2 linked regions of the Micromonospora rhizosphaerae genome follow. The protein of the gene in region 1 interacts with the protein of each later gene in a pairwise test. Links are inferred from orthologs where the notes say so. Each region holds a gene or a part of one and is shown on either strand. Other genes may lie near its edges.

Region 1 (3,056 bases):
CCACCATCGTCAAGTCCAAGGTCACCAAGGGCCTGCCGCTGGTCACCGTCCGGCCGAACTCGATCAACCCGGCGCCCGCCGCGGCCACCCCGGCGGTCGAGCAGCTCACCGTCGCGGTCACCGACGCCGACAAGCTGGCCAAGGTCGTCAACCGGGTCGCCGAGCAGAAGGGCACCCGTCCCGAGCTCACCGAGGCGTCGGTCGTCGTCTCCGGCGGTCGCGGTGTCGGCAACGCCGACAACTTCAAGCTGGTCGAGGAGCTGGCCGACCTGCTCGGCGGCGCCGTGGGCGCGTCCCGCGCGGCCGTCGACTCCGGCTTCTACCCGCACCAGTTCCAGGTCGGTCAGACCGGCAAGACCGTCTCCCCGCAGCTGTACATCGCGCTCGGCATCTCCGGCGCGATCCAGCACCGGGCCGGCATGCAGACCTCGAAGACCATCGTCGCGGTGAACAAGGACGGCGAGGCCCCGATCTTCGAGCTGGCCGACTTCGGTGTGGTGGGCGATCTGTTCAAGGTCGTGCCGCAGGCCGCCGAGGAGATCCGCAAGCGCAAGTGAGACAGGGGGCGGGCGCCGCCGGCGCCCCGGCCCCTGGGAGCAGATACCGAGAAAGAGTGGCCATTCCGTGGTGGATGGCCACTCTTTCTCGGTATCTGTCTGCCCGTATTCCGCAGCGGGCGGGCGACGATGGGAGCTGATCGGCGAGCCGGGGAGCTGAGCCGGCCCGCCGATCAGCCCGTTCAGGGGGGCGCGAGAGCCCGGGGCGAGCGTACCGGCCGGGAGGATCTGCATGCTCCTGGGGATCGATCAGCCCGACCCCGTAGTACCCCGGACTCCGCGAGAGATTCGCTGCCGCCCGGCCCGGCGCAGACCGGCACTGCGGCATCCGGCGGGTCAGCTCCCGGCCGATAGGCTTAAGGGTGATGGCATACCTGGATCATGCGGCGACGACCCCGATGCTCGACGAGGCACTCGAGGCGTACGTCGCCACCGCCCGCGAGGTCGGCAACGCGTCGTCGCTGCACGCTGCGGGCCGGCGTGCCCGGCGGCGGGTGGAGGAGTCCCGGGAACGGGTGGCCGCCGCGCTCGGCGCCCGCCCGTCTGAGGTGATCTTCACCGGCGGCGGCACGGAGAGCGACAACCTCGCGGTGAAGGGCATCTTCTGGGCCCGCCGCGCCGCCCGGCCCCACCGGGTCCGGGTCGTCGCCAGCGCCGTCGAGCACCACGCGGTGCTGGACGCGGTGGACTGGCTGGCCCGACACGAGGGCATCGAGGTCGGCTGGTTGCGGGTCGACGCCGCCGGTCGGCTCGACCCGGACCGGCTCCGCGCCGAGCTGGCCGAGCACGGCGAGCGGGTCGCCCTGGCCACCGCGATGTGGGCCAACAACGAGGTCGGCACCGTGCAGCCGGTGGCCGAGCTGGCGGCGGTCGCTGCCGAGCACGGCGTGCCCTTCCACACCGACGCGATCCAGGCGGTCGGCCAGGTGCCGGTCGACTTCGCCGCCAGCGGCGTTGCCGCGCTCACCGTGACCGGGCACAAGCTCGGCGGGCCGACCGGGGTCGGCGCCCTGCTGCTGGCCCGGGACGTGGCGGCCACCCCGCTGTTGCACGGCGGCGGCCAGGAGCGCGACGTCCGCTCCGGCACCCTCGACACCGCCGGCATCGTAGCCTTCGCGGTCGCCGTCGAGACCGCGGTGAAGGGCCAGCAGGAGTACGCCGCCCGAGTCGCCGCCCTCCGCGACGAGCTGGTCGAACGGGTCCGGCAGGCGGTGCCCGAGGTGGTCTTCAACGGCGACCCGGTCGATCGGCTCCCCGGCAACGCCCACTTCTCCTTCCCCGGCTGCGAGGGGGACGCACTGCTGCTGCTCCTGGACGCCCAGGGCATCGCCTGCTCGACCGGCTCGGCGTGCTCGGCCGGGGTGGCCCAGCCCTCGCACGTGTTGCTGGCGATGGGTGCCGACGACGACCGCGCCCGCTCCTCGCTGCGCTTCACCCTCGGCCACACCAGCACCCGCGCCGACGTCGACGCCCTCATCGCCGCCCTCCCGGCGGCTGTCGACCGGGCCCGCCGCGCGGCCGCCCTCCGTACCCCCCGCTGACCCGGATACGCTCGGTGGGATGAGGGGAGTGGACTGGTGAGGGTTCTGGCGGCGATGTCGGGCGGGGTGGACTCCGCCGTGGCGGCGGCGCGCGCGGTGGAGGCCGGGCACGACGTGACCGGGGTGCACCTGGCGCTGGCCCGCAACCCGCAGACCTACCGCACCGGGGCCCGCGGCTGCTGCACGCTCGAGGACTCCCGGGACGCCCGGCGGGCCGCCGACGTGATCGGCATCCCGTTCTACGTCTGGGACATGGCGGACCGCTTCCACGAGGATGTGGTGGACGACTTCGTCGCCGAGTACGCGGCCGGCCGTACCCCGAACCCCTGCCTGCGCTGCAACGAGAAGATCAAGTTCGCCGCGGTGCTGGACCGGGCCGTGGCTCTGGGCTTCGACGCGGTGGTCACCGGTCACCACGCCCGGCTCGGCCCCGACGGCCTGCTGCGGCGCAGCGTCGACCTCGCCAAGGACCAGTCGTACGTCCTGGCGGTGCTGACCCGCGAGCAGCTGGACCGGTCGATCTTCCCGCTCGGCGACTCCACCAAGGCGCAGGTACGCGAGGAGGCGGCCCGGCGCGGGCTCGCGGTGGCCGACAAGCCGGACTCGCACGACATCTGCTTCATCGCCGACGGTGACACCCGTGGCTTCCTCGCCGAGCGGCTCGGCGAGACGCCCGGCGACGTGGTCGACGCGCTCACCGGCGCGGTGGTCGGCAGTCACACCGGCGCTTACGCGTACACCGTCGGCCAGCGGCGCGGCCTGCACCTGGACCGGCCCGCCCCGGACGGCCGCCCCCGCTACGTGCTCTCCATCACCCCGAAGACCAACACGGTGACCGTCGGCCCGGCCGAGGCGCTGGAGGTCTCCCAGGTGCGGGCGACCCGCCCGGTCTGGACCGGCGGCGAGCGACCGACCGCGCCGGTCGAGTGCGAGGTGCAGCTGCGGGCGCACGGCGACG
Region 2 (3,053 bases), 4.1 Mb from region 1 along the record:
GGGGTCGACTGCGACTCGGTGCACATCAGCGAGGTGGCGCACACCGCCCGGTTCGTCTGCACCACGGACACCGACATGTGCCAGATCGCCTCGTTCTACGCGGGCGCGATGAGCGAGGCTCGCAACATCGAGCTGGCCCCGGTGGCCCAGCGGCTCGGCGGCCTCGACCTGGTCCTGGTCAGCGCCAACGACCCGGCCGCCATGATCCGGCACTCGGGGGAGTGCCGCGAGCGCGGTTACTCCTTCGCGGCGGACCCCTCCCAGCAGCTCGCCCGGATGGACGGCGAGGACGTGCTCGGCCTGGTCGACGGCGCGGACTACCTGATGACCAACGAGTACGAGAAGTCGCTGCTGCTGAGCAAGGCCGGCCTGACCGACGCCCAGCTGCTGGATCGGGTGAAGGTCCGGGTCACCACGCTGGGCAAGCAGGGCGTGGAGATCGCCAGCCGGGACTTCGCCACGATCCACGTGCCGATCGCCCGCGAGATCCAGGCGGTCGACCCGACCGGCGTCGGCGACGGCTTCCGGGCCGGTTTCTTCGCCGCGCTCAACTGGGGCGTCAACCTGGAGCGGGCCGCACAGGTCGGCTGCCTGCTCGCCACGCTGGTGCTGGAGAACTTCGGCGGCCAGGAGTACGAGGTCCGCCCCGACCTGTTCGTCAAGCGCCTCGCCGAGTCGTACGGCGACGCGGCCGCCGAGGACGTCCGGCCGCACCTGCTGCCGTGACCTCAGCCGCCCCCGAACCCGCCCACTCCGCGGTCTCCGGACGGGTGGATCCGGGCGCGGTGCGACCCGGCGCCGCCGGTCCGGTGCTGGTCGCCTTCGCCGGGCTGCCCGCGGTCGGCAAGAGCACCCTCGCCAACCGGGTCGGCGCGGCGCTGGGCGCCCCGGTCCTGCCGGTCGACCCGGTCGAGCGCGCCCTGCACCGGTACGGCCTGGTCGGTGACGTCCCCGGGATGGCCGCCTACGGCGCGATCGCCGGCCTCGCCGAGGTGCAGCTCAGGCTGGGGCTGAGCGTGGTCGTCGACGCGGTCAACCCGGTGGCCAGCGCTCGCGGCCTCTGGCACGACCTGGCCGATCGGGCCGACGTGCCGTTGCGGGTGATCGAGGTGCACTGCGGCGACGAGGCGGAGCACCGTCGCCGGGTCGAGGCGCGGCTGCCCGCCGAGCCGGACCCGCTGCTGCCGACCTGGGAGCAGACCCTGGTCCGGCGCGCCGAGTACGAGCCCTTCATCGGCCCCCGGCTGGTGGTCGACACCGCCGTCGACACCGACCCCCTCCCCGGCATCCTCGCCTACCTCCGCTGACCCGCCCCGCCCCGGCCCGCGCCGCCAACCCGCTTCCGCCCGATCTTGCACTTTGGGTGGGCAGTTTGCGGCAATTGGGCTGCCTTGCCCCCACCGCAACTGCAAGATCGCCGGGGGGAGAGGGGTAGGGGGTTACGGGTCAGTGGGTGCGGCGGACGTCGTAGGCGGGGCCGTCGGGGGTGGCGGTGAGGAAGTCTTGGCCACGCATGCGGCACCAGGCGGGGATGTCCAACGCGGCGGCCGGATCGTCGGCGAGAACCCGGAGCACCGCCCCGACCGGCAGCTCCGGCAGGCGGCGGGCCAGGGCGATCACCGGGAGCGGACAGCGCTGGCCCCGGCAGTCCAGCACCTCGTCCGGCTCGCTCACAGCCCCGTCACCCCTGCCTGGGCGCGCAGGTCGGCGACGATGCCGGGCAGTTCGGCGAGGAATCGCTCCACGTCCGTCTCCGTCGTCTCCCGGTGCAGCGAGACCCGGATGTTGCCGTGCGAGAGCACGCCCATCGCCTCCAGCACGTGCGACGGTCGCAGCGTCGACGAGGTGCAGGAGGAGCCGGAGGAGACCGCGAAGCCCCGCCGGTCCAGCGCGTGCAGCAGCGCCTCGCCGTCCACGTAGAGGCAGGAGAAGGTGACCAGGTGGGGGAGGCGGTCGACCGGGTCACCGACCACCTCCACGTCCGGCACCTCCGCCGCCACCCGGGCCCGGATCCGGTCCACCAGCGGCGCCAGCCGGGCCGTCTCGGCCGCCGCGTCGGCCGCCGCCGCGCGCAGGCTCGCCGCCGCGGCCACCACCGCCGGCAGGTTCAGCACCCCCGGCGTACGCCCGGACTCGCGCTCGTCCGCCGGGAACGGCGACTCCCAGCGGGTGCCCTTGCGCACCACCAGCAGCCCGACTCCGGGTGGTCCGCCCCACTTGTGCGCGCTGGCCGTCAGCACCGACCAGCCCGCCGGCAGCGGCGCCCGGCCGACCAGCTGCGCGGCGTCGACGTAGAGCGGTACGCCGGCGTCGACGCACTCGGCGGCCGCCGCCGGCACCGGCTGGACCGTGCCCACCTCGTGACTGGCGCCGATCAGCGCGGCCAGCGCCACCCCGGGCGCCCGGACCGCGGCCGACCAGACCGCCAGATCCAGCCGGCCGAGCCGGTCGACCGGCACGGGCGTGGCGGTGCCTCCGCCGGCCACGTGCCGCTCCGCCGCGTGCAGCACCGCGGAGTGCTCGATCGCCGAGTGCACCAGGATCGACCCGACCCGACGCCGCCCGGCCAGACCGCCGAGCACGGCGGCGTGTGCCGCGGTCGTACCGCTGGGGGTGAAGGAGATCTCATCGGCGCGGACGCCGAGGGTCTGCGCGGTGGCCTCGCGGGCGGCGTCGAGCAGTTGGCGGGCGCGCCGGGCCTGGGTGTAGAGCTTGCCGGGATCGGCCCAGCCGTCGTCCAGCGCGGCCAGCAACGCCTGCCGGGCGACCGGGTGCAGCGGCGCGGCGGTCGCCGCGTCCAGATAGACCGGGGATGCGCTCACGACTGCCGACGCTATCGCGCCGGTAGGCCCGTAGAACCCCCGATGGGGTGGACACTGACCCCAACACGGTCCAGCCCGTCATGGTCGAGTAATCTGCGACCGTCGGTGACGCCTTTGCCGTCGGTGCTGATCGAAAACAACCACCGCGGCGCGCTAGGGAGGCAGGACCAGGTGGTCGCAAGGAGTTCGGAGGTACGGCCGTCGGCCGTACGGCACAGCGCTTCCCCAGGA

The links. Proteins that work in one complex are often made in the same cells at the same time.
Region 2: the proteins of GA0070624_RS10825 (region 1) and GA0070624_RS29610 interact in binary tests that used the Escherichia coli proteins (3 or more experiments, as listed by UniProt). The link is inferred for Micromonospora rhizosphaerae from one-to-one orthologs.

The regions. Positions count from the first base shown.
Region 1 is NZ_FMHV01000002.1:2,220,997-2,224,052, forward strand. Bases 22-3,010 are described here. They hold GA0070624_RS10825 (cysteine desulfurase family protein), read left to right. Parts: upstream 22-922; coding sequence 923-2,098; downstream 2,099-3,010. Other genes in these bases: GA0070624_RS10820 (electron transfer flavoprotein subunit alpha/FixB family protein), read left to right, coding at 22-557; mnmA (tRNA 2-thiouridine(34) synthase MnmA), read left to right, coding at 2,135-3,010. In the rest of the region: more of GA0070624_RS10820, read left to right, coding at 1-21; more of mnmA, read left to right, coding at 3,011-3,056. UniProt on the Escherichia coli protein: Master enzyme that delivers sulfur to a number of partners involved in Fe-S cluster assembly, tRNA modification or cofactor biosynthesis. Catalyzes the removal of elemental sulfur from cysteine to produce alanine.
Region 2 is NZ_FMHV01000002.1:6,291,495-6,294,547, reverse strand. What follows is about bases 61-3,046. They hold GA0070624_RS29610 (sulfurtransferase TusA family protein), read right to left. Parts: upstream 1,675-3,046; coding sequence 1,447-1,674; downstream 61-1,446. Other genes in these bases: ctaC (aa3-type cytochrome oxidase subunit II), read left to right, coding at 2,994-3,046; GA0070624_RS29605 (cysteine desulfurase family protein), read right to left, coding at 1,671-2,822; GA0070624_RS29615 (P-loop nucleotide/nucleoside kinase family protein), read left to right, coding at 723-1,307; GA0070624_RS29620 (carbohydrate kinase family protein), read left to right, coding at 61-726. Outside these bases: more of GA0070624_RS29620, read left to right, coding at 1-60; more of ctaC, read left to right, coding at 3,047-3,053. UniProt on the Escherichia coli protein: Sulfur carrier protein involved in sulfur trafficking in the cell. Part of a sulfur-relay system required for 2-thiolation during synthesis of 2-thiouridine of the modified wobble base 5-methylaminomethyl-2-thiouridine (mnm(5)s(2)U) in tRNA.